4 regions of the Sporosarcina sp. QA0331 genome follow, and region 1 is predicted to be linked to each of the others. Evidence: riboswitches for the same ligand, from Rfam matches in the RefSeq annotation. Region 1 holds a riboswitch; each other region holds the start of a gene.
The links. A riboswitch is a leader RNA that binds a small molecule or an ion and turns the genes downstream of it on or off. The one in region 1 is predicted to bind S-adenosylmethionine.
Positions count from the first base shown of each region.

Region 2: another riboswitch for S-adenosylmethionine. It lies ahead of AC0L13_RS18900 (bifunctional homocysteine S-methyltransferase/methylenetetrahydrofolate reductase); the one in region 1 lies ahead of metK (methionine adenosyltransferase).
Region 3: another riboswitch for S-adenosylmethionine. It lies ahead of AC0L13_RS01740 (methionine ABC transporter ATP-binding protein); the one in region 1 lies ahead of metK (methionine adenosyltransferase).
Region 4: another riboswitch for S-adenosylmethionine. It lies ahead of AC0L13_RS00865 (O-acetylhomoserine aminocarboxypropyltransferase/cysteine synthase family protein); the one in region 1 lies ahead of metK (methionine adenosyltransferase).

Region 1 covers NZ_CM147850.1:2,555,589-2,563,616, forward strand. Annotated here, with positions in the region: gene AC0L13_RS12850 (ATP-dependent helicase) at 1-1,496, opposite strand, end outside; gene AC0L13_RS12855 (hypothetical protein) at 1,613-1,801, opposite strand; gene lepB (signal peptidase I) at 1,865-2,392, opposite strand; gene AC0L13_RS12865 (histidine phosphatase family protein) at 2,463-3,056, opposite strand; gene AC0L13_RS12870 (alpha/beta fold hydrolase) at 3,076-3,864, opposite strand; gene AC0L13_RS12875 (gamma carbonic anhydrase) at 3,946-4,458, shown strand; gene metK (methionine adenosyltransferase) at 4,767-5,969, opposite strand; SAM riboswitch class I at 6,156-6,273, opposite strand; gene pckA (phosphoenolpyruvate carboxykinase (ATP)) at 6,445-8,028, shown strand, end outside.
Region 2 covers NZ_CM147850.1:3,705,345-3,713,372, reverse strand. Annotated here, with positions in the region: gene metH (methionine synthase) at 1-3,414, opposite strand, end outside; gene AC0L13_RS18900 (bifunctional homocysteine S-methyltransferase/methylenetetrahydrofolate reductase) at 3,407-5,254, opposite strand; SAM riboswitch class I at 5,368-5,474, opposite strand; gene AC0L13_RS18895 (histidine kinase) at 5,589-5,774, shown strand; gene AC0L13_RS18890 (biotin transporter BioY) at 5,910-6,506, shown strand; gene bioB (biotin synthase BioB) at 6,503-7,507, shown strand; gene AC0L13_RS18880 (hypothetical protein) at 7,546-8,028, opposite strand, start outside.
Region 3 covers NZ_CM147850.1:333,208-341,235, forward strand. Annotated here, with positions in the region: gene AC0L13_RS01720 (acyl-CoA dehydrogenase family protein) at 1-635, shown strand, start outside; gene AC0L13_RS01725 (M20 family metallopeptidase) at 813-2,009, opposite strand; gene AC0L13_RS01730 (MetQ/NlpA family ABC transporter substrate-binding protein) at 2,011-2,871, opposite strand; gene AC0L13_RS01735 (methionine ABC transporter permease) at 2,922-3,584, opposite strand; gene AC0L13_RS01740 (methionine ABC transporter ATP-binding protein) at 3,574-4,599, opposite strand; SAM riboswitch class I at 4,705-4,810, opposite strand; gene AC0L13_RS01745 (lysophospholipid acyltransferase family protein) at 5,142-5,699, shown strand; gene AC0L13_RS01750 (serpin family protein) at 5,781-7,028, shown strand; gene AC0L13_RS01755 (RAxF-45 family protein) at 7,102-7,221, shown strand; gene abc-f (ribosomal protection-like ABC-F family protein) at 7,518-8,028, shown strand, end outside.
Region 4 covers NZ_CM147850.1:156,838-164,865, forward strand. Annotated here, with positions in the region: gene AC0L13_RS00840 (MBL fold metallo-hydrolase) at 1-412, shown strand, start outside; gene AC0L13_RS00845 (sulfurtransferase TusA family protein) at 442-672, shown strand; gene AC0L13_RS00850 (sulfite exporter TauE/SafE family protein) at 726-1,499, shown strand; gene AC0L13_RS00855 (glycerol-3-phosphate acyltransferase) at 1,529-2,167, opposite strand; gene AC0L13_RS00860 (hypothetical protein) at 2,164-2,337, opposite strand; SAM riboswitch class I at 2,510-2,625, shown strand; gene AC0L13_RS00865 (O-acetylhomoserine aminocarboxypropyltransferase/cysteine synthase family protein) at 2,747-4,042, shown strand; gene AC0L13_RS00870 (homoserine dehydrogenase) at 4,098-5,084, shown strand; gene AC0L13_RS00875 (BCCT family transporter) at 5,134-6,651, opposite strand; gene AC0L13_RS00880 (helix-turn-helix domain-containing protein) at 6,918-7,148, opposite strand; gene AC0L13_RS00885 (DUF2512 family protein) at 7,274-7,651, shown strand; gene AC0L13_RS00890 (QueT transporter family protein) at 7,694-8,028, opposite strand, start outside.

The sequences.
Region 1 (8,028 bases):
GCCCGACTTTTCAAAGCTTCCTCATATTCAAGTTCATATCTGATCATCCGGATTACTTGTGCAGGCCGCATATCGGGAATTTTTTTATAAACTTCAATGCAAGCATCCAATTTTTCGATTTGGCTGCCTTTCAACTGAACAGATTGGATGAACGCCTCAAATACATTTCCGGATGTCACTTTATTCATGAACCGGGATAACATATCTCGTGAGATGAATAGATTCATTTTCATGACGATTTTTGCGAAAACGTCTTTCCTTTCTACGTTGAAGCTGAGCCGCATGAAATTCAAAATATCTTCTACAACCCAATGGGAAAAGAATTTATCATCTGCGTCTTTCATGTAGAAAGGGATTCCCCTTCGATGGAGTTCGTTGACATACATTGTAGAGGAAGCGTTATTTCTAAATAAAACAGCCACTTCCTCCAAGTTTTGCTCATCCAATAATTCGTAGGTAACATATTCCAAAAGCCGTTTCGGGTCTTCGAATTGCTTCATGACAATCGGTCCCGCTTCTTCATTGTCCGTCCGCATCTCTTTCCTATACCTTTGCTTATTTCGTGTAATGAATTTAGCTGCGGTATCTACGATTTCTTTTGATGAACGGTAATTCTGCTCCATTCTAAGCAACTTTGCATCTGGGTACACTTGCTTGAAGTTCAGTAAATAGGCAGGATCAGCTCCGCGCCACGTATAAATTGATTGATCATCATCCGCTACGACACATAGATTACCATGATGCGCAACGAGATGCTCGACAATCCGATGCTGAACAAGAGAAGTGTCCTGGCTTTCGTCTGTCAATACATAGTCATACCGGGAGCGGAATAACTCAGCAAGTTGTTCATCGACTCGTAATGCCTGTTCTGCAATGGACAGCATGTCATCAAAATCGAGCAGAAGATGCCCTTGCGTTTTCGATTTGATTTGTTCATAGCCAAGCGCAATGGTACCTGCCTTGTCGAACGGAGCTTGAACTTGTTCCCATTCGTTGAAATGGATCATCCTGTTTTTCAGAAAACTGATAAATGTCGACAGCGATGTCAATTCATCTTCTGTGCCGTCTTCCCGAAGAGTTTCTTTATAGAGCCGTTTCAGCAACGACATTTTAGTAAGAGGTTGTTTCTGATTCCCACCGCCTTCGATCAATTCAAATGTAACTCCTGTCTTTTGCAAATAGGTGCGGGTAATTGTAAATGCGAGGCTATGAATCGTCGAAAAATCGACTGGAGGATGCTGTGGGAAAAAACGTTTGAAACGTTCTGTCATATCGCGCGCTGATGCTCGACTGAATGTGATTGCTTTTATGCGTTTCGGATTCGCATTCTTCTCCTCGATCAAATAGCCGATCCGCATAATCATTGTTGTCGTTTTCCCCGATCCGGGACATGCTAATAACAACAACGGACCTTCCGTTTGCTTAACAGCGTTTTTCTGAACATCGTTCAATTGTATATGTAGTTCATTCTTTTTCCTTATAAAAAAATCAGTCATTGCATTGGTGCTCCTTCTTCTTACGATGTTCTTAATTTACCATACGAACGCGCATTTTGTAGACTTTACGTCCATGAAAAAGAAACAACCTCTGCAATTTACGCAGAGGTTGTCGATTAAAAGCCGCCTGACTCAAGCCTATCGTTTTGAATGTCCACTTTTTTCTTCTTGCTGCCTTGATACGCAGTGGAGGCGACTTCGTTCGTATGCCGCTGTTCGTCGGTATACTCGGTTCCCGCCAGTTGGGCCCTGTTCGTATTATCTTTATTGTTGTTGCTCTCTTTGTTTTTATGTTCTTTAGACAATTCAATCGCTCCTTCTTCGGTAGTCTGTATAGGAATACCCTTTTAAAGGAGAGTTAATCCCAGTTATTTAGGGACACCGATTGAATTGAGAGGATAAAACCTGAAACCAACCTTTCCAACGACTGAGTCTTCATCGATACAACCGATTGCTCGGCTATCCGTACTGTTCCTCCGATTATCGCCCAACACGAAAAGCTGTCCTTCAGGCACTGTAACTTCAAAGTCCTCCGTCAACTTTTGATCTTTGAATAGTTGTTCCTTATTTGCTTGGATATAGTCCTCTTCATACTCTTTCCCGTTAATGAAAAGCCTGTCATCTTTCATGACAACTGTATCCCCCGGCAAACCGATCACTCGTTTAATATAATCTTCTGTCGATCCAGGCGCATGGAAAACTACCAGATCGAAATGATCAAGTTTATGGATTTTTGAAATGATGACTCGGTTTTCCGATTCGAATGTCGGTTCCATGGATTGACCGGAAACGATGACTGGTGAGAATAGAAAGTGTCTAATGACAAACACGAGCACGCAAGCAACGGCGATCGCTTTAATCCATGAAAAGATTTCAGAAGTTGTTTCTTTTTTCATTTAGAAGCCCCCGATCTTACAATTTGTATAGTATATAGTATAAACTAGTTAACGTATGAATGGTTCACTTTCAAAGAACTTGCTGCAAATGCGCTGTGCAATTGAACAGACGGCAAAGATTTTTATCTTCGTTCAGCTCGACAATTGTCACTGATGTGTTATCGAGGCTTTTTTCATAAACGGTTTCAGTAACGAGCTCATTCAACATCCGCTTAATGAAGCTACCATGGCTGACGACTAACACTTTTTTACCGGCATGCTTCTTTTTGATTGCATCAATTGATTCCAACCCGCGGGAAACGATGGACTCTTGTGATTCAAATCCCATGTCGAGCTGTCTCCAATCTTCCCCCCACTTCTCGATGCGCTCCGCCTCAGTCGTCCCTTCTACCAAACCGCCGCCAATTTCACGCAAGCGTGCATCTTCCGCAAGTTCTACACCCGGCATTTTCTCAGCAATAATTTCCGCTGTCTTCTTTGCCCTTAGTAGATGGCTTGTATAAATAACATCCCACTGCTCCTTGGACAATCTATCCGCCACACGCTCCGCCATTTCAATCCCTTCTTCATCCAACGGGACATCTGAACTGCCTTGCGCTCTTCCTTCCTTATTCCACGCTGTTACACCATGCCTAACAAACCCGATAATCGTCAAAACGACCATTCCCCCTTGCAGTTTTACTTTAAACAATATAGCCGAGCGAACGAAGCACGTTGTTCATGAATGATTCAATGTACAAATACACTTCTTCCCGCTCTGGCTCTTGATAAAGATCATGATAAAGCCTTTTCCATTCCTTGTATTGAAATTCGGAAAGATTTTGGCTCAACAGCCATCTTTTCGCGAATGAAACATCTGTAATCTTATCTTGTTCCCCTGTATGGATAAGAACCGGTGTGTCAAAAATGCTTTCTTCATGACTTGTAACGGATTTCATCAATGCAAGCAACTCGCGATACCAAGATGCGACGACTGCTGAACTATAGTCCCGATCATTTTGAAACTCTATGTACATATCATAGTTTCGCGTCAGTAATTCAATTGTAATGTCATGGTTCAATTTCATTGAACTTGAAAGTTTCGTCAGCACTCCTGAGAACTTGGATGGCTGATGTTTTATGGAGAGCCAAGGGGAACTGAAAATAAAGCCTGCGCATTCCGGTTTCTCACGTTGCAGAATATGCATGACAAGTGTAGCGCCAAGGCCATGTCCCAGTACGAATAATGGCAAATTATCCTGCAGTGCAATATCGATCATTTTTCTTACATGTTCCACATACGATTCGAATGGTTCGTCATGGAGCCTTCTCCCGCTTTCAGAACCATGACCTGGCAAATCGGTTGTAACGACATGGAATCCTCCGTTCCGAAGCTTTTGGATGAGCCACGCATAGCGCCGATGATGTTCGTAAGCATTATGGACAATCGCAATTACTGCTTTCGGCTGCCCTTCTGCTTCCCATTTCCACATGGCACTCACCTCCCCTTTATGTTAATGAAAGTTTTATGATACGATAAATTATACATGATTTTTAGAAAAGGAGAGACGTTCATGATTTATCCTTACAACGGAAAGTCACCACAAATCGACCCATCCGTCTACGTTGCGGAGTATGCAACGATCACTGGCGATGTGACGATCGGGGCAAACAGTTCCATTTGGTTCAATACGGTCATCCGAGGAGATGTCGCCCCGACGATTATCGGCGAGCGAGTGAGCATCCAAGATTTAAGCTGCCTTCATCAGAGTCCAGGCAATACATTGCTCATCGAAGACGATGTTACGGTCGGCCATAAAGCTCTTTTACATAGTTGTATTGTCCGCAAAGGTGCACTCATCGGTATGGGATCAATCATTTTGGACGGAGCCGAAATCGGCGAAGGAGCTTTCATCGGTGCAGGCAGCCTCGTCCCGCCCGGTAAGAAAATACCGCCTGGCTGTTTGGCTTTCGGCTCCCCTGCAAAAGTCGTCCGCGAATTGAATGATGAAGATCGAGCGGAGATGAAACGTGTTTTGAACAGCTATGTTGAAAAAGGCAGGATTTATAAAGAGATGCAAAAATGAAAGGGTGCTGTCCAATTGGGCAGCATCTTTATTTATTTGAAACGAGTAATATGATAATGCCTGCAACTATGATCAAAGCAACAAAGCCAACTAATAGGAACAACCATAAACTAATAGCCATTATAGAATCCCATCCTCACTTTTTATTACTATTATAAACGCTATGACTCTCGTTAGGTTCCTTCATCTGTTAAACAATGTCGCTTTGAGAAATTAATGATTCTTAGATTCCTTACTCTGTTGGCTAAACAAAAATCAGCAGTACTCATCGAGTATCCGATGAAGTGCTGCTGATTTCATTATAGATATTAAAGAGTCAATCCAGCTTTCACTATCAAATCTTCCGCTTTGTCCGTCTGCTCCCAAGGGAGTTCCACATCGGTACGTCCAAAATGGCCATATGCCGCTGTTTGTTTGTAAATCGGACGGCGAAGGTCAAGCATTTTAATAATACCGGCAGGGCGTAGATCGAATAGTTCGCGCACGATTTCCGCTAGCTTGCTTTCCTCGAGTTTGCCTGTTCCGAACGTATCAATTGAAATTGAAACAGGTTTTGCAACACCGATTGCATAAGCCAATTGAACTTCACAACGATCTGCAAGTCCTGCAGCAACGATATTTTTCGCTACGTAGCGCGCAGCATATGATGCTGAACGGTCCACTTTCGTCGCATCTTTACCGGAGAATGCTCCGCCACCGTGACGCGCGTAGCCGCCATATGTGTCAACGATGATCTTCCGACCTGTCAAGCCTGCATCCCCTTGTGGTCCGCCGATGACGAAACGGCCAGATGGGTTGATGAAGTATTTTGTTTCTTCATCTAACAACTCTGCTGGCACAACTGGGTAAATGACATGTTCTTTAATGTCTTGTTGAATTTGTTCAAGTGTAATATCAGGATGATGTTGAGTCGAAATGACAATCGTATCTATTCTTACAGGACGGTTGTTCTCATCATACTCTACTGTCACTTGTGTTTTTCCATCGGGGCGCAAATACTCAAGAGTTTCATCTTTTCTCACTTGCGCAAGTCTGCGTGAAAGCTTATGGGATAAGCTGATCGGCATCGGCATAAGCTCAGGTGTTTCATTGCAAGCATATCCGAACATTAGCCCTTGGTCTCCTGCTCCGATCGCTTCGAGCTCTTCATCCGTCATTGTCCCTTCACGTGCTTCAAGGGCCTGATCGACACTTGCCGCGATGTCAGGAGATTGTTCATCGATGGACGTCAATACGGATGACGTCTCCCAGTCGAATCCGAACTTAGCGCGTGTATAGCCAATTTCCTTCACTGTGTCCCGTACGACTTTCGGTATGTCTACATAAGTTGTTGTCGTAATTTCTCCGATGACCAAAACGAGTCCTGTCGTAATTGTCGTTTCACAGGCTACACGTGCATTCGGATCTTCCTCTAAGATGGCATCCAAAATGGCGTCAGAAATCTGATCGCACATTTTATCCGGATGGCCTTCAGTTACCGATTCTGAAGTGAACAATCGGCGATTTGTCATTGTCATTTCCTCCTTAAAAGCTTGCAAATATTGATACGGTACTCTAATTGTCCCAGTAAGTTCAGCGCCTAGAGAGTCGACGTCAACATACACAAGGATTAAGGGCTTAATTCATTCAATAAAAAAGCCCTTCGCTCACGTAAATATACATGAGGAAAGGCATAATTTCAAAAGCAGCACCTTTCACTCTTATCGTCCAAGGAATTCACCTTGCTCCAGGTTTGGCACCTTCTCGCGGCCAAAATGGTCCACGCAGGTTGCCGGGCTTCATAGGGCCTGTCCCTCCGCCAGCTCGGGATAAGAGTATCCGTTCAATAAATAATCCTACGAAAAAGTTTGTACTTTGTCAAACATTTTTATGCATATTTGCTTGAGTTTTGAATTAGTATAGATTATTATTCTAAATGTGTTATACTATTTACGAAATGTGATGAAACCCACCAACTGGGATTACATGCAAAGGACGGTACTTAAAATGATTTCAGCTAAAATTGAAAACGGATTACACGAGTTACTTTCAGGCAACAACGTAAACATACAGCCTTCAGTGGCGGAACTGGTTGAAAAAGCAACTTCCCGTGGAGAAGCGAAACTTTCTGCAGATGGCGCACTTACTGCGGAGACAGGAAAGTATACTGGCCGTTCTCCTGAGGATAAGTATATTGTCGAAGAAGAATCTTCAAAAGACAAAATCGACTGGGGCAAAGTGAACCGCCCGATTTCACCTGAAATCTTTGATTCATTATATAAGAAAGTCCTAAATCATTTAAAAGCTAAAGAAGAGCTATTCGTATTCAAAGGATTTGCTGGGGCAGATAAAGCATCTCAGCTGTCCATCCAAGTCATCAATGAATTCGCATGGCAAAACTTATTCGTAAACAATCTTTTCATTCGCCCTACTGAGGAAGAATTGAAAACGCATGAAGCTCAATTCACGGTTATCGCTGCTCCGACATTTAAAGCAGATCCGGCAGTAGACGGAACGAAATCCGAAACCTTCATCATTGTATCACTTGAGAAGCGTATTGTGTTGATTGGCGGTACGGAATATGCGGGAGAAATGAAAAAATCTATTTTCTCCGTTATGAACTACTTGCTCCCAGAGCGCGGAATCCTATCCATGCACTGCTCTGCAAACGTTGGCGAAGAAGGAGATGTCGCTTTATTCTTCGGTCTTTCCGGAACAGGAAAAACGACGCTTTCCGCAGATGCTAACCGCAAGTTAATTGGTGATGATGAGCATGGCTGGTCCGCAAACGGTGTATTCAACATCGAAGGCGGATGCTACGCGAAAACGATTAATCTCTCACAAGAGAAAGAACCTGAAATTTACGGAGCGATCCGTTTCGGTTCGGTCTTGGAAAACGTCGTCTTGGATGAAAAGACACGCAAGCCGGATTACGACGATAATTCATTGACTGAAAATACACGTGCAGCGTACCCGATCCATAATATCGAAAACATCGTGATGCCATCTGTTGCGGGACATCCGAAAGCAATTGTCTTCTTAACAGCGGATGCATTCGGCGTATTGCCTCCAATCTCCAAATTAACGAAGGAACAAGCGATGTATCACTTCCTAAGCGGCTTCACTTCGAAGCTAGCAGGAACTGAGCGCGGCGTCACTTCACCGGAAGCGACATTCTCTACATGCTTTGGTGCCCCTTTCCTCCCATTGCCTGCAACGGTCTACGCAGAAATGCTAGGGAAGAAAATCGACGAACATGATGCACAAGTCTTCCTTGTCAACACAGGATGGACTGGTGGAGTTTACGGCGTAGGTCATCGTATGTCTTTGAAACATACACGTACAATGGTCCGTGCAGCAATCGCTGGCGAATTGAACGATGTGGAATACGAAGAGAATGCAATTTTCGGCCTTGCTATGCCAAAAGCAATTGACGGTGTACCGACTGAAGTATTGAACCCTCGTAACGCTTGGAGCGATCCAGCGGCTTATGATCAAAAAGCGAAAGAGTTGGCGGACCTTTTCCGTGAGAACTTCAAGAAATTCGGTCATGTTTCTGAAGAAATCACTCAAAAAGGCGGACCAAACGCA
Region 2 (8,028 bases), 1.1 Mb from region 1:
ATCCGGATGCGCAAACACGATGGCCGACACCGATGCCTCTGGCTCCATCATGAATTCCTCGGTCAAATGGACGCCGATGTCTTCCGGTTTCAGCAAACCGAACAGTTTCGACTGGTCCTCGAGGTTTGGACAAGCCGGATAGCCGAACGAGAAGCGCTGGCCTTGATACTTGGCCGCGAACCGGTCGCGCATCGTGAAGTCGATGGCGTCCGGGAAGCCCCATTGGTCGCGGATTTCCTGATGAACCCGCTCAGCGAAACCTTCCGCGAGTTCAAGCGCAGTTGCTTGGAACGCGTGGCTCTCAAGGAATTTCCCTTCGGCTTTCAGCTTATTCGCATAGTCCCGCACGCCGTGACCCGCTGTCACTTGCATAAATGCGACATAGTCCATTTCCCCGCTGTCCACCGTCTTCAAATAGTCGGCAAGGCAGAGGAACGGCTCCTTGCTTTGACGAGGGAACGTGAAACGTTCGATTTCCGTCTTCCCGTCTTCCGGATCATAAATGATGACGTTGTCTCCATCCGCCTGCGCAGGGAAGAACTGGTACATGCCGGAAGCGGATAACTGTCCCGATTCTAAGAATCCAGTGACCATTTCATGAAGCTGCACCGCTCGCTCTTCTCCATTTGCAAGCATCTTATCGACATTGCCGCGCAAGCCTAAATGATGCCCGATCAACGTTCGCATATTAACGTACGGATATAAATGCGAAACGGAATAATCTCTTAGAACACGTCTACGAAGATCCGATGGTACGAATACAGGTGCATCCTCCCGTACTGTCTTCACAGGCCTTGGCAATACTGCAACCGCAGTATCCCGTGTCGCTCGGATCGCCTCCGACTCAAGCCGCTTTTCCTGCTTCTCAACAAGTTCATTCAACAAAGCCTCTTTATCGCCGCCTTGCAATCGGTTCGCCAGTTCAAGCCCTTGCATCGCATCCTTTGCATAAATGACTGGTCCATCATATTCCGCGGCAATCTTCGTTTCCGTAAATCTACGGGTCAACGCAGCTCCTCCAACCATGACAGGCGTATCAATACCTGCTGCCTTAAAATCCTGAGCGGTTATCACCATTTGCTGCGCCGATTTCACAAGTAATCCGGACAACCCGATAATATCCGGCTTTTCTTTCCGGATGACATCGATGAGCGTCGCCGGCGTCACTTTAATGCCGATATCGATGACGCGATACCCGTTATTGCTCAAAATGATATCGACGAGGTTTTTCCCGATGTCGTGGACGTCGCCTTTTACGGTCGCCAAAATGATTTTCCCTTTGCCGGAATCATCCTCTTTCTTCTCCATGAACTGTTCGAGGAATGAAACGGAAGCCTTCATCACTTCTGCGCTTTGCAAAACTTCCGCAACGATCAGCTGGTTATCGTTGAATAGGCGGCCGACTTCGGACATCCCTTCCATCAAAGGTCCGTTAATGACATCGAGCGGCGTATCATACATCTTAAGCGCAGCCTCTAAATCGGGGATCAACCCTTCCTTCGTTCCTTCAACGACATAATACGCAAGCCGCTCAGGTACCGTCTTTGGAATATCGTCTTCGGTTTTCTCCTTTTTCTTATCCCGGTAGAAATCAGTGAAATCTGCTAGCGTCTGATCTGTCGTATGGAATAGAAGATCGTTCGCAAGGTTTATTTCGTTCTCGGGAATCGATGCGTAACGTTCCAACTTCTCTGTATTGACAATCGCGTAATCGAGTCCCGCCTGGGTGCAATGATACAAATACACCGCGTTCAGCACTTCCCGGCCGACAGGGGGAAGTCCGAAAGAGACGTTGCTTACACCTAGCGTCGTCAACGACCGCGGCATTTTCTCTTTGATCAGCCGGATGCCTTCGATTGTTTCAACTGCCGACCCGATGTATTGCGCATCACCTGTTCCGACAGGGAACACGAGCGGATCGAAAATGATATCTTCAGGAGCGAGTCCCCATTTGTTCACAAGCAAGTCATAGGAGCGTTCGGCGATTTCTAGTTTCCGTTCCCGCGTCACCGCCATCCCGACTTCGTCGATTGTCCCGACGACGACGGCAGCGCCAAATTTTTTCACGAGAGGAAGCACCGCGTCGAACCGTTCTTCGCCATCCTCCAAGTTGATGGAGTTGATGATTGCTTTCCCTTGGGAGAATTTCAACGCCTCTTCAATCACTTTTTCATCAGTCGAATCGATAACGAGAGGCACCTTCACCTTTTTAACGACTTCCTGCATGAAATTCTTCATATCCTCAAGTTCATCTCGGTCCGGGTTTGCAAGACAAATGTCGAGGACATGGGCACCGCCGCGCACTTGAGCACGTGCAATCTCGGAAGCTTCTTCGAACTTCTCTTCAACGATCAACCGTTTGAATTTCCTCGACCCGATGACGTTCGTCCGCTCACCGATTAACAAGGGGCGCATCGATGGGTCGTACAATAAAGGTTCGATACCCGAAACGGCATGATCATGCCCGTTCTCCGGCTTTTGTCGTGGAGCGAGTCCGTCCACCGCCTCGCGGATTGCACGAATATGGTCAGGCGTCGTTCCACAACATCCGCCAACCATGTTTAGCCATCCTTTATCCGCAAATCCTCTTAGCTTTTGCGATAACGATTCAGGCGATTCATGGTAATGGCCTTCTTCATCCGGCAGCCCGGCGTTCGGATAACAAGTGACAAAGCTCGTTGCAAGATCTGAAAGCGAGCGCAGATGATCTGTCATGAATTCCGGACCTGTCGCACAGTTCAACCCTACTGAAAGCGGCTTAATATGCTCGATGGAAATATAAAACGCTTCGATGCTTTGACCGGCCAATGTCGTTCCCATCGGCTCGATCGTCCCGGAGATCATAACGGGCAACTCAATGCCTGTTTCGTCGAATGCCCGCTTGATTCCGATCGTTCCGGCTTTTACATTGAGCATATCTTGGCTCGTTTCCATCAATAGAAGATCAGCGCCGCCTTCAATCAACGCCTTCGCCTGAACGTAGAAGTCCTCGGAAAGCTTATCGAATGTAATCCCTCCGGTGACGGACAGAGTCTTCGTAGTCGGACCGATAGCACCGGCGACGAAACGCGGCCGCTCAGGTGTCGAGTAATCGGCTGCGCACTGTTTCGCGATTTCCACAGCCTTTTTGTTGATTTCAGAAGCGCGGTGACCGAGGCTGAATTCGTCCAGTACGAGGGGAGTGCCCCCAAATGTATTTGTACAGATGATATCTGCACCCGCCTCTAAATAGGCGCGGTGGATTTTATCAAGAATATCAGGGCGGAGGATGTTCAAGTATTCATTGCAGCCTTCGTATTCTTCGCCGCCGAAATCGTCCGCGGAAAGGTCTTCCGCTTGCAGCATCGTGCCCATCGCACCGTCTATGATGAGAATTCTGTTTTTCAGTTGTTGTTCGATTGGATGTTTAGGCATGGACGATATTCCTCTCCTTCTCCGCATCAAGCTGCTTTATATGATTGATCAGTTCCAATGACATGTCATAGCGGAGGAATGGCGTAATAATGTAGATGCCGTTGAATAGCTCGGCGGCAGTGTCGATCAGTTCCTTCGCGATATTGATGCCTTCCTGAGTCGCTTTTTCACGGTCATCCCCGCAAGCGGCCATCCTTTCGAGCACCTCTTCGGATAGCTTAATGCCAGGCACTTCATGGTGCAGGAATTCCGCATTCCTTATATTCGTAAGCGGCATGATGCCGATGAAAATCGGTGTATCCAAATGCTTCGTCGCTTCGTAAATGTCGACGATTTTCTCTTTTGTATAGACGGGCTGGGTAATGAAATAATCGGCCCCACATTCAATTTTCTTTTCAAGCCGCTGAACGGCACGGTCTAGAACACGGACATTCGGATTAAATGCAGCGGCGACCGAGAATTTCGCTTTTTTGCGAAGCGGCTTGCCTGTGAAGGAAATTCCTTCGTTCAATTGTTTAATAAGCTGCAACAGCTCCATGCTTGATACATCATAGACGCTTGTAGCGCCTGGGAAGTCGCCAACCTTCGTCGGGTCGCCAGTAACAGCAAGGATGTCATGGATTCCTAGTGCATCAAGCCCCATCAAATGAGATTGCAAACCGATCAAGTTATGGTCGCGACACGTCAAGTGGACAAGCGGCCGTACGTGATGCTCATGCTTCAAAATTGAGCCCATCGCCATGTTGCTAATGCGAGGGGAGGCAAGGGAATTGTCCGCCATTGTGACGGCATCTACACCGGCTGCATATAATTTATTCGCTCCTTCGAAGTACTGCTCGGTTTCCAAATGGCGAGGGGTGTCGAGCTCTACGATGACCGTTCGCTCTGTCTTCGCTTTTATGTGAAGCGGTTCGTGTTTTGCAGGCTCCGCTTCCCGGATGACGATTGGCTTTTGTGGCGTGACGGTCTTTTCCGTTATCGGCGGCAATCCCGCCAATTGCTTTTTCGCAGCTGCAATATGTTTCGGCGTAGTTCCGCAGCATCCGCCGATGAGACGTACACCCTCTTCACGAAGAAACGTTGCTGCACGACCGAAATAGTCTGCTTCAGACGCGTAGACGATCCGGCCTTCCTCGACGTCGAGCAAGCTTGCATTCGGGGCTGCTGATAAGAATGCCCGCTCTGGAATTGTCACTTTTTCAAAAGCTTGAATCGTATGGTACGGGCCTAGCCGGCAATTAACGCCGACAATATCTGCACCTATTGATTCCAATTGGTGAAGGGCATCATTCAGATTCATCCCATTTTGCAAGATGCCGGGCTCATCCATTGCCACTTGTGCAATGAGTGGAATATCCGTCAGCTTTCGCAATTCAGTGACGACGGCCGATAGCTCTTCAAAATCATAATATGTTTCCAACAACAGTCCGTCGGGATCGCCGGAAAGCAAAACATCTGCCTGTTCGCGCATCATCGTCAACACTTCGGCGATAGAAGCGTCGCTTTTCCGGATGCCGCGCAGTCCTCCGATTGTCCCGAGCACATATTGATTGCCAGGAGTTGCTGCACGCTTTGCAATCTGAATCGCTGCCTCGTTGAATTCCTTCACTCGGTGCTCTAAACCGTAGCGGGCGAGCTTAAGGGAATTGGCGCCATATGTATTCGTCTGAATCACATCCGCCCCCGCGTCGATATACTCTCGATGGATCTTCTCAATGATTTCCGGCTTTTCAACGTTCAATTCCTCATAACTAAAGTCAATGCCATATGAATAAAGCAGCGTCCCCATTGCGCCATCTGCCACTAGTACATAATCTTTCAACCGATCAAGCAATCTCATCAGAATCATCCTCTCTTCAACTCTGCATATTCTTATACAAAAAATTTCGACAGCAATGAAAAATAAAAAAGCCTTCGCTAAAAAAGAAGGCTTTACAAGTGAAATCTCGCTCCTTCTCATCTGTCAGGCCGAAATGAACCCGCTGGAATTAGCACCTGACCGAAAACGGCTGGTTGCTGAAGCTTCGACGGGCCAGTCCCTCAGCTTCTCTTGATAAGAATTTGATATGCAGTTGTTTGAATAATTTAAAACATCATATCGTTAAATGTCTGCTACGTCAATAGGTGAATTGTGATAGAATAGGCGTATGAACAAAAAGTAGAAGGTGAATTCGTTGAGGATCTTCAAATTTTCCATTCCGATTGCACTCCTTGTCGCTGGAATTTCATGGTGGATGCTCCATAAGGATCATCAAGAAGTGCCGGGGATGTCAAGAGTGTGGATTACGGTAGGTGCAGCTATCTTAAGCGGCTTGATTGCCCATTTTTTATTTCCGAAAAGTGAAGACAAGAAGCGTTAATACAGAAATCGATAGCGACTCATGCTGTCGGTTTTTTTATTTATTTGATTTAGGTTAACTTAATTGAAAATGAAGTTGACACATTTTGAGTTAACTTATATTCTATAGTAGATAACTCAAATTACGAGGTGGATTATGACAACAGCTTCAGTGAAAACGAAAAGCGGGATGAGTGCGCTCAGTCTCGTCTACTGTGGGATGTTTGCGGCATTGATGATGATCGGGGCAAATATTACTACGTTCGTCCCATTTCTAGTAATTGGTGGGGTGCCGATCACTTTACAAACATTTTTCGCCGTGTTGGCGGGACTTCTGCTCGGTAGCCGGCTTGGGGCAACTGCGATGACGGTCTATATGATCGTCGGCTTGGCGGGGGCGCCTATTTTTTCAAAATTCCAAGGCGGGTTCGGCTTCATTCTAGTACCGACCTTTGGCTTCGTCGTCTCGTTCATATTCGTTGCGTATATTGCGGGGAAAATTGTTGAGAGGAACGGAAGTTTGCAGAGCTATGTCATTGCCGCTTTGGTTGGTATGAGTGTGAATTATCTGTTCGGAACGAATTGGATGTATGCCGCTTATAAACTTTGGGCTGCGGCGCCTGACGCCTTCACCTATAAGGTGGCTTGGATCTGGATGGTACCGCCGTTGCCGAAAGACATACTTCTGGCGATTTTAGCTGGGATTTTCGGCCACCGGATGTATAAGGTGTTGAAAGTGAGGCGTACGCGTTGACGAACTATGAGGAGTTGGCAGACCGTGTTCTTGCAGGTGATGTCTTATCAAACGTAGAAGCACGTACAATTCTGGATAGCCCGGACGATGAGCTGCTTCCATTGCTGCATGCGTCCTATAAAATTCGAAAGCGTTATTTCGGGAATAAAGTGAAACTCAACATGATCATTAACACCAAATCCGGCTTATGCCCGGAAAACTGTGGATATTGTGCACAGTCGATCGTATCAAAAGCACCAATTGAAAAATACGCAATGATGAAGCAGGAAGAAATTGTGGCGGGTGCAGAACGGGCGGTGTCCTTGAATGCGGGTACGTATTGTATCGTTGCAAGCGGGAGGGGACCGGTCAACCGGGAGCTTGAAATCGTCATTGATTCCGTCAAGGAAATTAAGGCGAAGCATAGCAATATGACTGTATGCGCTTGTTTGGGCATCTTGAAACCTGAACAGGCAAAACGTTTGAAAGAAGCTGGCGTCGATAGGTATAACCACAACATCAATACATCTGCCGCGCATCATAAAAGCATAACGACGTCTCACACGTATGACGACCGTGTGAATACGGTGGAACTGGCGAAGGAAGCAGGGATCTCGCCTTGTTCAGGCGTGATTATCGGCATGCGGGAGACGAAGGAAGACGTTATCGCGATGGCGCGCAGCTTGCATGCGATGGATGCCGATTCGATTCCTGTGAACTTCTTACATGCGGTGGATGGGACGCCCCTCGAAGGAACGAATGAGCTGACGCCGCGCTATTGCTTAAAAGTGCTTTGCTTGTTCCGCTTTATGAATCCGACTAAGGAAATCAGGATTTCGGGTGGACGTGAAGTGAATTTGCGCTCACTTCAGCCATTCGGCCTCTATCCTGCAAATTCAATATTTGTTGGAGACTATTTGACGACGGCCGGTCAGGAAAGTGACCGGGACCGGCAAATGCTCGAGGACCTTGGATTTGAAATCGACATGGCGCCGTTGGTGAAACAACCGGTTACGAATTGATTATATTAGTAAAGGGCGATCCTTCAAGTTGATGAGTCTCAACTTGGTGGGTTGCCCTTTTTCATTGATGGCGGCTGCCATAAAGAAAAGTCCTCTTGCTGCATGAAATACTCCTTCACCGAAATCGAACCGTCAAAAGGTATTGCTTCAATCGTTTCGAGCATGTCGTCAAACTGAGCTTCTGTTACTGTGGAAATGTTTCTGTTCGTTATTCGTGCAGGAAGTTGATGTTCCTTAATCGTTTTAACCCATTCTTCCAGCGATGGCTCACTGATGATGACCGTCTCGGAATATTTCATATTCCCATTTTCCTCTCGATATCGATAAAGAAGACGTGCTCCGATATAATCGTTTTTCCTTCCTTTGAACCCGGGATTCGTCCATAGGCCGATAAGCAGATCGGTTATTTGGTCGTAGCGGAAAGTGATGGATTTCGTTTCGCCGGTCCACTCATTGGCGAAATAAAGTGTGTAGCCATCTCGTTCCTCCACCTTTGTGAACGTTGTCGGCCCTTTTTGCCG
Region 3 (8,028 bases), 1.9 Mb from region 1:
TCGAGCGCACGACACCAGGTTTTTCATCGAAAGCGATCAAAGGGAAATACGGTATCCGTGCGGGCAATACGGGCGAATTATTTTTCGAAGATATGCGCATCCCTGCAGAAAACTTGTTAGGCGAGGAAGGCGAAGGGTTCAAAATCGCGATGTCCGCACTCGATAACGGACGCTTCACAGTGGCGGCAGGCGCAGTCGGATTGATTATGGGCTGCATCGAGGAAAGCGTGAAGTATTGCCACGAGCGCGAAACATTCGGCAAGCCGATCGGCAAGCACCAGCTCGTCCAGCAAATGCTCGCTAATATGGAAGCAGGCTACCAAATGAGCCGCCTCCTTGTTTATCGTGCAGGCGAGTTGAAGAATAAAGGACTGCGTAACACACGCGAAACGTCCCTCGCTAAATGGCAAGCATGTGATTTTGCCAATAAAGCAGCGGACGACGCTTTCCAAATCCATGGCGCGTACGGCTATTCGGATGAATATCCGGTCGCACGCTTCCTGCGTAACTCGAAAGCGCCGGTCATCTACGAAGGAACACGTGAAATCCATACGATCATGCAAGCGGAATATGTATTAGGCTACCGTGAGGATAAAAAGTTAAGCCATATGCTGCCGGAATGGCCGTTTGAATGAATTGTAAATGAGACTGGCTAATATATTCCTTTGAGAGGTTGCGTTTGCTGAAAGACTTCAAGGAGGAAGCCTTTCTACGTTTTTGTTCTTTTTATTCTGCTCTATTTTACATGGGGTATATATGCATTAAAAAACCGGACAATACACGAATGGAAAGTGTTGTCCGGTTTGCTATGTTTACTGATGTGATTTTGCTTCCAATGCTTGCGCGTGACTTACTTTAACTTCGCTTAAAAGTGCTGCGTCTGTCAGTAAGTCAAGCCCTGTTTTTGCAAGCGCTTCTGCGCCGATCAGGAGCGCTTCCATACCGCGATCAGATTTGGCTGCTTCGCGGAACGGTACAGTATGTCCGATCAAATCATCATCACCAATTTTAATATAAGGATGGGCAGTAGGCACTTCATAACTGATATTTCCTGCATCTGTCGATCCAAGACCTTTTCTTTTTTCAGTATAGACGATTTCCCCAAGAGATTCGAGGTTGTTTTTCACTGCTTGATCAAGTGCGTCTGTAATGACGAAATCTTTCACTTCATTTTGAAAGCGTTCGATTTTGACAGTAGCGCCAGTAGAAAGTGCGGCACCTTCTGCAATATTCCGTATTTTTGCCGCGATTTCTTCTGTCCGTTTCCAAGTGGACGCGCGAATGAAAAACCGTGCTGAAGCATATTCGGGAATTATGTTCGGCGCTTCGCCGCCATGTGTAATGATGCCGTGCACACGGATATCTTGCGGGAATTGTTGACGAAGTGCATTAATACCGTTGAAGAGTAATATGACTGCGTCAAGTGCGTTAATGCCATGCTCGGGTGCACCTGAAGCATGGGCTGGCTTGCCGTAAAAATGGAAATCCAATGGATCGACAGCTAACGAGTTTGACGTTACGCCTGTTTTTCCGGAAGGATGGGCCATTAATGCAACGTCTACATCACTTAAATAACCGTGGCGGACGAAACTTCCTTTGGCACTGCCGTTTGGACCGCCTTCTTCTGCAGGAGTTCCTAGGACGACCACTTTTCCGCCAGTAGATTCAAGTTCTTTGGAAAGTGCAATCGCAGCGGCGACACTCGTCGTTCCAATAATATTATGTCCGCAAGCATGGCCGATTCCTGGCAGGGCATCGTATTCTGCCAAATAAGCAATTGTCGGACCTGGTTTCGAACTTGAGAACTGTGCGTAAAACGCGGTTTCGTGACCTGCAACATTTGTTTCCACTTCGAACCCTTCGGAGCGAAGCAAAGTCGTTAATTGCTCACAGGCAAAATACTCTTCATTTCCGATTTCAGGGTTGGCGTGGATCGATAGGCTCGTTTCAACAAAGCGTGCACGATTTTCCGTTAAAAATGAATGGATTTGATTGGTTGTCGTCGTCAATTTACTCTTCCCCCTTCAATTGTTCGAATGTATCGATTAGCTGATCTTGCGGTATGTTCAATAAAATTGAGCCGCCATTCGTTTCTTCTTCAATTGCTTTCTTCACTTGTTCAGACTGGTAAAGCTCGATGATTTTTAAATACGTCTCGTTTTGTGCATCCTCCGCACGTGCTGCAAAGACATTCACATAAGGTAAGGCGTTTTCACTGTCGCCATCTTCCAAAAAGATTGGATCCTCAATAGGATTGAACCCGGCCTGTCCAGCGATCCCGTTGTTGATAAGGGATGCTGCAACATCTTGTAGTACACGGGGCGTCTGTTGCGCAACCATAGGGATGATTTCCAAGTTTTTAGGGTTCTCTTCTATGGATGTTGTATCTCCGAAAAGTCCAGTGCCTTCTTTTAATTTGATGAGGCCTGCAGTTTCCAATAATCGTAAAGCACGTCCTAAATTAGAAGGGTCATCGGGAACCGCAATTTTGTCGCCTTCTTTTATGTCGGAAATATCGTCAAGCTTATCGGAATAAATGCCGAGCGGAGCGATAACAGTTGAACCAATCGGTACGATATCAACATTGTTCTCTTCAGCAAATTGACTTAAAAATGCGATATGCTGGAATGAATTCAAATCGATGTCGCCATTGGCAAGCGCATTGTTCGGTAATGTGTAGTCCGCGAATTCTTTCAACTCAATTGTAATGCCTTCTTCTTTCGCCAACTCTTTTAGCACATTCCACTGCTCACCGTCTGCTCCAGTAACACCAATTACTACAACATCATCGTTAGCAGATCCATTATTACCGCAGGCAGCAAGAATGGATAGCAGTAAAAGAATTCCAAGTGATTTAATAATGTTTTTCATAGTGAATCCTCCAATTGTTTTTTATTTAAAAATGTTTCAATTTGAATTTGTTAACGGCGCATCACTTTCTTAGATAAGAAGTTTCCGATCCATTGCGCAAACTGAACAAGAATAATCAGAATAACGACCGTAACAAACATGACTGAACTGTCGAATCGTTGGTAGCCATGCGTCATCGCAACGTGGCCCAATCCGCCACCGCCAACTGTCCCTGCAACAGCTGAAAAGTCGATCAAACCGACCGTAACGAAAGTCAATCCAAGGATGAGTGGTCCAAGCGCTTCAGGGATCAATACTGTGAAAATGATTTGGCGCGGACTTGCTCCCATTGCTTCAGCAGCTTCGATGACACCCGGATCGATACTGATCAAGTTGTTTTCGACGACTCTTGCGACAACGAACGATGCAGCAATCGTCATTGGGAAAATGGCAGCCGCCGTCCCGATCGTCGTTCCAATCACTTCGCGTGTAACAGGTGAAAGAACGAAAAGCAAAATGATGAAAGGAATCGGACGAATGATGTTAATAAAGAAATTTAGTAAACCTGAAATGAACCGATTTTCAAGTATATTTCCTTCTCTTGTGGTAAACAGAAGAATGCCTAATGCCATCCCGATAATTGAACTAAAAACCAAAGTTCCTAAAACCATCGTAATCGTTTCACCGGTCGCCTCTACAATACGAATCCAAAACGTCTCCCAATTAACTTTCATTTGTATTCACCTCCTCAATGTCCACGATATCTTTCAATTCCTGGATACAAGCTGTCACTGCATCATTTTTTCCTTCGAATGAAACGACTAGATTGCCAAAAAACTGTTGCTGCAGTTCCCGGATAGAACCGTAAATGATATTGAAATCAATTTGATGCTTTCGAGTAACTGTTGATAAAATAGGGTCGCTTGCCCGTTCCCCTTTGAAAATGATGCGGTACAAAGTGGTTCCGCCTTTTGCCCGCCATTCATTAAGCAGTTGAGGGGAGGGCAAGCTTTGTTCAGTGGCGGCTATGAATTCTTTTGTCGTTGCATGCTGAGGATTGGTAAATGTTTCGAACACTTCGCCTTGTTCAATAACTATCCCCGTCTCCATTACGGCAACACGGTTGCAGACAGATTGGATAACCTGCATTTCGTGTGTGATCAGCAGGATTGTAATCCCTAATTCCCGATTCACTTTTTGCAATAGATTCAAAATATCACGCGTCGTGTTCGGGTCAAGTGCGGACGTCGCTTCGTCGCATAGCAGAATTTCCGGGTCTGTTGCAAGTGCGCGGGCAATGCCGACACGCTGTTTTTGCCCTCCTGATAATTGCTCGGGATAACTTTTCGCTTTATCCGCAAGACCTACGAATTGAAGAAGTTGTTTCACTTTTGCGTTCCGTTCTGCTTTAGGTACCTTTGATAGTTTCAAAGGGTATTCGACATTTTGTTCCACAGTGCGGGAAGAAAAGAGATTGAAGTTTTGAAATACCATTCCGATCTTTCTGCGCACTCCCCGAAGCTGTTTAGGCTTCAGTTCATGCAAGGGAGTTTTTTTGATAAGAATTTTCCCTTCAGTCGGACGTTCCAGGCCGTTGACAAGTCGGATCAATGTGCTCTTTCCGGCCCCGCTGAATCCGATAATGCCAAAAATATCGCCTTCCTCAACGTCAAATGTCACCTTTTTGACTGCTTCGACTTTCCTGTTTCCGACAACAAATGTTTTCGATACATTTTCGAATGTAATCATAAAATCCCCTCCAAATAAAAACGCCTTCTTTTTCCATATCTATAAGAAGATATGAAAAAAGAAGGCGTTTCTACTAAATTTGTAGAATATGAAAAAGCTTCTCTCTTCTTATCTTCCAAACAGAAAACTGTTTGCAGGAATTGGCACGTAGTTTAAAAAAACCGTTGCCGAGATGTCATAGGGCCTGTCCCTCAATCTCTCTTGATAAGAAATTTTGTATGAAATTTGAATTGCTTACAACTTTACCACGATTAAAAATAATGTCAACTAAGTTTATTAGTTTTGTTGAAGATTAAATATATAAATAAGTCTAATTATTATAAGTGGAGGAAGGATGAAGTTCCGTTCTTCTTGGTACGATGACGGTTTATATTCAATTAAATTTGTTGCATTTAACCGCAAAAAGTACCTGTCAATTTTGAAGGTAAACGTGGATTTTTTCGATCATACAAGCGGGATAAGTGCCTGGTTAGTTGTAAAATAATGTAGTTAGTTTATAATTAGTACCAGGTACTAAATGTTGATGATAACGGGAGGGCAACATGTATAAATTAACAGCCGCATTGGCAAAGTTCATCTTTTTCATCATTATCAAAATCGAATTAAAGAATATACACAAACTACCTGAAAATGGGGGATACGTAATTACGTGTGCACATCGAGGATGGTTGGAAATTATCGCGCTCGGTATTTCATTGCCTCGACCGATTCACTTCATGGCAAAGAAGGAACTCTTTAGAATAAAAATAGTTGCTGCTTTCTTAACGAACATTAAAGCTTTTCCAATTGACCGTGAAAACCCGTCACCTAGTAGTATTAAAAAGCCTATAAAATTACTGAAGTCCGGAGAAATTGTTGGGATATTTCCAAGTGGAACAAGGACAGCAGAGGGTGCCCCAGCAAAGCGCGGAGCCGTCACCATAGCTGGTCTGGCAAGAGTCCCGATTGTTCCGGTCACATATAAAGGGCCAGCGAATTTGAAAGACATTTGGAAATGCCGAAAAGCGACAATCACAATTGGCGATCATTTCTTTGTCGAGAAAGCGGGCAAAGAAGAAATCAGTACATATACGGAGAAATTAGAAAGGGAAATCAATTAGCTTGAAAATATAGAAGCAGGCATGTTTCTTGTAACCTTTTCCATCCCGATGAAGTCTACGTTTACAAGGACGGTGATTCATTTGAAAAGGAAATTTACCGCTTCACTTATTGGAATGATCCTATTGCTGCCTATGACGGGCTGTGGAACAAGTACTAATCAAAGCAGTCTTCAAATTGCTGAAGGAGTTGAATTTGGAGAAATGGATTATGAAACAATCGTTGAACCGAACAACGAATTGGGCTTCAAGTTACTAAAAGAAATCGAAGCGGATGATGACGGTAATCTGTTCATTTCTCCGACGAGTCTAATGATGGCGCTGGCGATGGTTTATAACGGCGCGGACGGAGTGACGAAGGAAGAAATCTCGAAAGCTTTACAAATGGAAGGGATAGACCCGATAGACCTGAATAAAGCAAATGCCTCCTTTATGACGATGCTGAATAAAGACAACGACGCCATTCAACTTCAAGTCGCCAACTCCATTTGGCTAAACGACCAATATAAGTTTCAAGACGGATTTGCTAATCAATCAAAGGATTATTTCAACGCGAAAATCATGGAAATTGACATTACGAGCAATGATTCGCCAAAACAAATCAATGACTGGGTGAAAAAAGCGACAAATGGCAAAATCGACAAAATGGTCGATGAACCGTTGGATGATAATCTAGTTGCGATGCTGTTGAACGCCATTTATTTCAAAGGAGATTGGACATATCCATTTGATAAAAAAGAGACTAATGATAAAGCGTTCTATCTCAATGACGGAACTGATAAAGAAGTATCTTTCATGAAGTTGCAGGAGAAGTTATTGTACATGGCGAACAGTGAATTCCAAGCCATTCAACTGCCGTATGCGGATGGCGAAATGAGCATGACAGTCATCTTGCCGAATGAAGGCGTTGGTTTAGATGTATTTCAAAGTACTTTAACAAATGGTAAATGGGAAGAAATTCAATCGGGGATGAATAGCACGCGTGGAACGATTCTTCTTCCGAAGTTCAAAATGTCGTATGAAACGGAACTAAATGATGCACTGGAAGCCCTCGGCATGGTAAGCGCATTCTCTGGTAATGCAGATTTTAGCAAGATGGTTGAAGGTGATGCTTCGCTGTTCATTAGCAAAGTTAAACAAAAAACATATATCGATGTGAATGAAGAAGGAACCGAAGCAGCTGCTGTGACAGGTATTCAAGTGGACACTACTTCTGCGCCTGTAGACGACCCATTCGTCATGGATGTGAACCGACCGTTTTTCTTTGCGATTACCGATGATGAAACAGGAGTTGTTTTGTTCATGGGCGTTGTCGCGAATCCTGAAATGTAGAAAAATTCAATTGTGAAAACGAAACATTCATGCTAAACTATTCTTACTATAAATCGGACGGAGGTGAGGAATGATGTTGGACACTGTGTATGCACGTGAAAGTTTACTGGAATATTTAGCCACTTCATGTGCGATTACTCATGAAATTACCGTCAACGGGATACGTATGCCCTTTTTTAGACAATTTCAGTAATCACACAGCTGTTTAGCACATCATTTCTTACTATTGAAGTAGGAAGGGATTGCTCAGTGGCAGTCTAATATTGTAGACAATCTCATTATTCTTTGGTGCGTTCCTCAGACTGATTGAAAGCGCTTGTCAGTCGAGGCGCGCAGGATGAGGCGGAAGCGAATAGAACTTTAGTTCATGAGCTTACAACGAATCCAAGCAACGAAGAATGCGAGCGCTTGTCAACAGTCTGAGGCTGCCTAGACGCAGTCTTTTTTTGTGCTTTCCTTGCTGTGAAATCAGAGAGGAAGCGGAAAATTATGATCTGTACAATACAACAAGTAAGCAAAATGTTAGGTGGCAACACCATTTTTGAAAATCTTTCATTGGACATTAAAACAGGTGACAAACTAGGTGTCGTCGGACGAAACGGAAGCGGGAAAACGACGTTATTCAAGCTCATTGCGGATGTCGAACGGCCGGATGCTGGGCGCATCCATTTTAAGAAAGGTTCCAAAATCGGATATTTATCGCAAATCCCTTCATTCGAACAGCCGATGACCGGATATGAAGTGCTTCAAAGCGCATTTGCGGAATTAAGAACCATTCAACAGCAGCTATCCGAAATGGAAATGGAATTATCGAATCCGGATACGGCGGACATGGAGCGGCTGCTTCTTCGATACGGCCAATTGCAGGATGAGTTTGTCCGTCGCGACGGGTACGCGATGGATTCGGAAATCGAAAAGATTATTAACGGTCTACAATTACGTGCGTTCGTCGAGCAGGATTTCAGCCAGATGAGCGGCGGGGAACAGACGAAAATCATGT
Region 4 (8,028 bases), 1.8 Mb from region 1:
TATTGTCGATGACGCTTATTTATTGACAGGAGACATTTTATTCATTGATTCAATCGGGAGACCTGACCTTGCGGGATTGGCGGAAGATTGGGTCGGTGATTTGCGGGAGACTTTGTATAGCCGCTACCGCGAGTTAGCGAAGGATCTTCTCGTTCTTCCGGCGCACTTCATGATTATCGAAGAATTGAATGACGACGGAAGTGTCTCCGAAAAGTTAGGGAAGCTATTTGAGGTTAACCACGGTTTGAATATTAAGGATGAACAGGAATTCAGGCAATTGGTGACGGGAAACTTGCCTCCTCAACCGAACGCATACCAAGAAATCCGTCAAATGAACATGGGTAAAATTGCGCCAAATGAGGAAACACAGCGTGAAATGGAAATTGGACCGAACCGTTGCGCGGTACGGTGACAAATTAATTATAAGGAGAAGATGACCAAATGGACGTAAAAAAAGTATTAGACGCAAAAGGGTTGGCATGCCCAATGCCGGTTGTACGAACAAGAAAGGCAATTAAGGAATTGGAAGTAGGAGAAATTATAGAAATTCAAGCGACTGACAAAGGTTCGGTTGCTGATTTGACAGCATGGGCAAAATCAAGCGGCCATGAAATGATTGACCAAAAAGAAGAAGCAGGCGTCTTCATGTTCTGGATTAAGAAAGCTGAATAAAGGGTGGGGGTATCTAAACAGATACCCTTTTCCTAATTAAGGAGAGTGATTTTATGGATTTGACATTTCTCGTTACCATTTTTCTCATTGGATTTATAGGGTCCTTCGTTTCCGGCATGGTCGGAATCGGTGGATCAATTATCAAATATCCGATGCTATTATACATTCCGCCATTGCTCGGAATTGCCGCATTCTCTGCACACGAAGTGTCAGGAATCAGTGCAATCCAAGTGTTCTTCGCGACAATATCCGGAGTGTGGGCGTACCGGAAAGGCGGATATCTTAACAAGACATTGATCATTTATATGGGAAGTGCGATTTTAGTCGGAAGCTTTATCGGAGGGTATGGTTCCAATTTGATATCAGAAGGAAGCATCAATCTCGTGTATGGCATTTTGGCAACGATTGCGGCCGTCATGATGTTCATTCCGAAAAAAGGACTGGATGATATTCCGGCGGATCAAGTCGTTTTCAATAAATGGCTTGCAGCCGTACTTGCTTTCATCGTCGGCATTGCTGCTGGGATTGTCGGAGCTGCAGGTGCTTTTATTCTAGTTCCGATCATGCTCGTCGTTTTGAAAATCCCGACACGCATGACAATTGCAACGTCACTTGCTATCACATTCATCTCATCGATCGGTTCGACGGTAGGGAAGATCGTGACTGACCAAGTTCTTTACGGACCAGCCGCCATCATGATTGTAGCGAGTATCCTTGCTGCTCCACTAGGGGCAAAGGCGGGACAGAAGATGAATACGAAAATATTGCAGGGTATATTGGCGGTGTTGATTTTAGGGACGGCTGTGAAGATTTGGTTGGATTTTTGATAAGGATAGCATAAGAAAAAACAGAAGCCTCATTCCGAGTGCTTCTGTTTTTTCTTGAATGATGCACGAATCCGTGGTTCAGTCCCTTTTCGAATTCGCTTGAAGTTTTCGATATGCTTCCAGATCGCCATTAAGGAAAGCAACACGGCAATCAGTATCGGCCAATAACCATCGAGCCAAACGGCCATGACGAAGAGAGTAATATAGAGCATGAAGACGCCGATGACAAGAATGTCGGTGAGAAGGGCAACCAGTATGAATAAAGCAAGCCCGGCAAGCCCGAATCGCCAATCGATGGCGAAAAGTACACCGATTACGGTAGCCGTTCCTTTACCACCGTTGAACTTCATATAGAACGGAAAATTATGGCCGAATATAACGGCTGCGCCGACAACAAATAATAACAATATGATAGATTCTACAGGCAGTCCGAAATGTCCTGCTAGCAATCTTACCGCAATGACCGCGAGAACGCCTTTGCCGATATCAATTAATGCAACAAGAGCGCCATACCGTTTCCCGAGAACAATCATCGCATTCGACGCCCCAGCATTTTTCACACCAGTCTCTTTTAAATTAACCCCAGAAATCCAATGTGCAACTGTCGAACCGTGCAAGCAGCCGACTAAATAACCACAAATGACTATGCCCAAAATCCATAACGTCATATAAATCCTCCAAAATTAATATATTCATATGCACCAACGTCCAAAGCCTGTTGAATCGCGTCCAAAGCAAGTAGCTGCACGTCCAAAGAAGGCCCTCCCGCGTCCAAAGTGAGTGTCTGCGCGTCCAAAGAGGGTGCTTCCGTGTCCAAAGCAAGTGTCCACGCGACCAAAGAGGCAGGTTCCACGTCCGATGCAAGCACACCTGCGCCGTCAGTCCAATTACTAAAACTATTATAACATCAGAGATAAAGCGGAAGTTTCAGAAAAAAATAAATTCACCTCTTGACTTTTCAAAAAGAGTCTCCTATACTGTTCAACAAGATGAAAAACTGAATACCCAAACTCTTATCAAGAGCGGCGGAGGGACTAGGCCCTGCGATGCCCGGCAACCGGCAAGTGACGAACTTGCAAAGGTGCTACTTCCTACAGATTCGTGCAAACGGTCTGAAAGATAAGAGGAGGAATAAGCGAAAGCGTAACCCTTCTCTTAGCGAAAGGGGTTATTTTTTTTATTCCAAAAACCCCCAACGCCTCCGCATTGCCTTTTCATCTTAAAAAAATCCACTGGAGGTAATAAAAATGACAAACCAACTTCAACCAGAAACTCTTCTTTTACACGGAGGCCAAAAGCCGGATCCTATTACAGGTTCACGCGCTGTGCCGATCCACCGTACTACTGCATTTGTTTTCCGCGATACTGAACATGCCCAAAACTTATTCGGCTTGCAAGAAGCAGGCAATATTTACACAAGAATCACGAATCCGACTGTTGCTGTCTTTGAAGAAAGAGTTGCACTTTTAGAAGGTGGAACAGCCGCTGTCGCTCTTTCTTCCGGTATGGCCGCTATCGCCTTTTCCATTTTGAACATTGCTGGAGTTGGGGACGAGATCGTCGCGGCGGGCAACCTATACGGTGGAACGTATAATCTATTCGCCGTCACGCTTCCTCGCTACGGCATCAATGTAAAATTCGTCGATGCAGAAAACCCTGAAAACTTCCGTGCTGCAATCACGGACAAAACAAAAGCGATATTCGCTGAAACAATCGGGAACCCGAGCCTTCAAGTGCTCGATATCGAAGCGGTCGCAAACATTGCGCATGAGAATGAAATCCCGTTCATCATCGATAACACATTTGCATCCCCATACGGATCGAATCCAATCGAGTTCGGGGCGGACGTTGTCATTCATTCCGCGACGAAATGGATCGGCGGCCATGGAACAACAATCGGCGGCGTCGTTGTAGACGCGGGGAAATTCGACTGGACGAGAGGGAAATTCCCTGGCTTTACAGAGCCTGATACAACGTACAACGGACTTCGATACGGTATTGACACTGCGGCAGCTGCATTTGCGACAAAGCTTCGCGTCCAATTACTGCGCGACTTCGGGCCTTGCCTAGATCCGGATAGTGCTTTCAACTTCCTACAAGGGCTAGAGACGCTTCATTTGCGTGTTACTCGTCATAACGAAAATGCCGTTAAAGTGGCTGAGTTCCTAAAATCGCATCCATCTGTAGAGTGGGTAACATACGCAGGATTGGAAGACCATCCGACGTATGAAAATGCTAAGAAATACTTGAAAAATGGCTTCGGCTCCATCATCGTCTTCGGTATTAAAGGTGGACGTGAAGCAGGACGCAAAGTGATCGACAATATTACGTTGTGGTCACACGTAGCGAATGTAGGGGATGCAAAATCACTTATCATCCATCCTGCATCGACGACACATCAGCAATTGTCTGCTGAGGACTTGAAAAAGACGGGAACGCCAGAAGAATTGATCCGTCTGTCTGTCGGACTTGAGTCTACGGAAGATACGATTGCAGACTTGCAGCAGGCGATTGAGAAAGCTGCGCCTGTCGAAGTCCGATAATAGAGCGACTTTGATTTAAAATGACAAAGCAAAGTTAGGAAGGAAGGGTGGTATAATGCCGTCAATTAAAGTGGCCATACTCGGTTTTGGTACGGTCGGTGAAGGTGTGTATAGAATCCTGCAGGAGAAGCGGGAGGAGATTAAAGAGAGCACTGGTTTCACAGTTGATGTCGTATCCATCCTTGTGAAAGACAAGGCGAAAAGACGCAAGCCGATTCAAGGAGCGAAATTCACCGACGACATTCAGGAAATATGGAATAATCCCGAAATCGATGTTATCTTCGAAGCAATTGTCGGGGAAGAGCCTGCCTATACGTTTTTGTCGGAAGCGATTGAGAAGGGCTGCCACATTATTACTGCGAATAAAAAGATGTTCGCTAAACACGGACCTGCATTACTGAAGCATGCAGAATTCCGCAATGTGCAAGTCGGATTCGAAGCGACAACAGCTGGCGGCGTCCCGATTATCCGGACAGTGACAAATCTTATTGCAGGCGACCGTATCAAACGGATTCAAGGTATTTTAAACGGGACGTCAAATTTCATTTTGACAAAAATGCGTAAAGAAGGTTCTTCGTTCAAAGCAGCTCTCTTGCATGCCCAGAAAAACGGGTACGCGGAAGCGGATCCTGCGGATGACGTGGACGGTACGGACGCTTTCCGCAAGCTGATGATTTTAAGTTCGCTCGCTTTCGGCAGGCAGCCCGATTGGGATGACGTACCGGTTATCGGAATTGATCATTTGGAGTCAATCGATATTATCGATGCATCCAAAGGTGATCTTCGCTATCGCCACGTAGCTGATATTTGGAAGGACAAAAAAGGAAAGCTGCAAGCGACGGTAGGACCGGTTTTGATCGGGGCGGATCATCCGCTGTACAGCATAGACGGTGTCGACAATGCAATCATTGTAGATACCGAGTATTTAGGACCGTTAACTTTGGTAGGACCCGGCGCTGGCATGTATCCAACAGGAAGTGCAATGATTGCCGATTTATTGCATATTATTCGTCAACACGAATCAGTTCTAGTGCCGAACTAAAAAAGTGGAGGAGGAATCTTAGATTCCACCCTCCACTTTTTTGTTTTCATTATACGCTGTCTTTCACTTTCTGTTTTCTTGGTCGCTCACTCTTAGGCCGTTCACTTTGCAATGCTTTGATCAGAGAAACGATCATTAGCAAAATGATGAAGGAGAACGGCAAGGCGGCAATGATGATCGTGTTTTGGAGCGCAGTCAATCCGTTTACGGATAATAGTATAATCGCAATGGCTGACTGGATGACACCCCAAATAATCTTCACGTTATTCGGCGGGGTCAATGAACCATACGTGGACTGCATGCCTAATACGAACGTCGCTGAGTCCGCGGAAGTGATGAAAAACGATGCAATGAGAAGAACTGCGACTACAGAAATGAAGAATGACCATGGCATCGAATGGAACATTTCAAAAATCGTTAGTTCAGTATCTGTTTTCGCTAAGTCTGCAATCCCTTCACGTTGCATATTGATAGCGGTTGTCCCGAAAGCTGAAAACCAGAAAGCACTCAAAATGGTTGGTGCCAACATGACCACAACCATGAATTCCCTGATCGTTCTTCCTTTCGATACACGTGCGATAAACATGCTGACAAATGGTGCCCAAGAGATCCACCAAGCCCAATAGAAGATCGTCCAGGTATCAAGCCATTCACGGTGAGCATCGTTCAATGGAGCAGTACGGAAACTCATCGAAACGAGATTGGCAAGATAACCTCCAATTGAATCGGTGAACACATTGAATATAAGCAAAGTCGGCCCTACGATGAGGACGAAGCCTAATATGGCAAGAGCAAGAATCAGGTTTGTATTCGACAAATACTTAATCCCTTTGCTAAGCCCTGACCAAGCGGACATCACAAAAAGTACTGTGACGACTGCAATAATTATTAGTTGTGAAGAAAACCCGATTGTAAAGCCAAAAAGATAATTCAGCCCTGCGTTAATTTGAACAGCACCGAAGCCGAGAGAAGTGGCAACGCCAAAAGCTGTTGCAAAAACGGCAAGTACATCAACGAGGACACCCCATGGGCCCTCCATTTTTTTACCGAAAATCGGCTTCAATGTTGCTGAAATTAACCCCGGTTCTCCTTTGCGGAATTGGAAATAGGCAAGTGCAAGACCGACGATTCCGTACATCGCCCATACATGCAAGCCCCAATGGAAAAACGAGTAGCGCATTGCCTCTTTGAAGGCTGCGTCTGAATTAGGCTCGGCTGTAGCAGGATTGATGGCGTAATGGGATAACGGTTCCGCAGCCCCGTAAAAGACTAGCCCGATGCCCATACCTGCAGAGAACAGCATGGCAATCCAAGTGATCATCGTAAACGCTGGACGGTCCGTATCTTGACCTAAACGCACTTTTCCAAAGGGACTAAAAATGAAGAAAAGGCTAAGCACAAGAAGAAATGAAAGCAGAAGCATGTAATACCATCCGAATGAAGATGAAACGAAGGATTTTATGGAAGTTGTGACGGCTTCAAAACTTTCCGCCGCAGCCACTCCATAGCCGACCGCCAAGATGATCAGGCCGATTGTTATATAAAATACATTTGATATTTTTCGCATGTTTCCCCCTATGGATCATGAATTTTTGAAACGACTACATACTATACCAATCATATAGCAGGAAAGCAAAAGGGGTGAAAATGTAAACACTTACACAAACAGCTTGTTTTATTTTTTTATAAACATGTATAAAGTGCATCCGGTAGGTGTCTGGTGGGAATAAATAGAAAGTTCTGGATTGTGAATCCGGTTTAGATTGAATAAAAAAAATGTGTCTTTTTGACTAGAGCACATCCCTGTTTTCATTTTACCCCTTATACCGACTTTTAATCCTCGTCTTTAATATCAAGATCTGGAGGCAATGGTTCACTCAAATAGTCTTCAATCTGCTTTTTTAACGTCTCGAGCTGATTGAAATAAGTGCCAAACTGACTTTGATTTATAAGATATTGTTCGCCGTCATGCACAGCTCGTATGCGTCCTCCCCAAACATACTTCCGGACTTGCTCGACCGGCATCCCTAAATATTCTGCTGTTTCTTCAATTGTCATATACATACCAAAACTCTCCTTCTGTTTTCTTTACATTATAAACGAATACTACCGATAGCCTTCCTTCCTTTATATTTTGCATGTACTTGGGCAATTTAAAAAGAACTAGACGAATGGAGGTAGCAATCAATATGAATGAAGAATCTAACGTGAACCATGGAAGATCTATTTTGATTAAAGCAATAATGATTTTTCCGGTTCTATGGATTGTTTTAACATTATTTAACGGGGTATCTTTCTGGCACTCGACCATTTTAGGAATCGCTTTATTACTCATTTCCTATTTAGGCGATATGGTGATACTCCCGAGAATTGGGAATATGGCTGCGACAATTGGAGATATATTGTTAGGGTTTATTGTTTTGTGGGGTGGTTTACATTTGCTGGGATATACGAATTCCATGGGAGAAGCATTTTTGACAGGGGTAATTGTAAGTGTAGGGGAATACTTTTTTCATTCTTGGCTTTTGAAAACGCATTTCGGGAGCACATATATAGATGAAACGTAAGAAAAAACGAGAATGGCATTTTGCAAAGCCACTCTCGTTTTTTTATATGAGTTTGCTGAAATTGAGCCGTTTATCCAAAGCAACCATAATAGGAATGCCGACTGTCATGACGATAAATTCGCTGGTTGCGACGAAGAACCATGTCAGTAAGAAAGGAAACTCCAGCGCGATGTTCAATTCCCATGCTATGAGGACCATCGTAAACGTGAAGACGATTGTATTGAAAAACATCCGTTTGTAAAGCCCATTGATGAACTTAGCGGATAGGATTGTAATCGATAGAGCGATTACGGATTGCCCAACACCGAATACAAGATCGATCGGCCCGAGTTCGGAAAAGAGCATGTTGGCGATAAATACGCCCAATACGACACCAA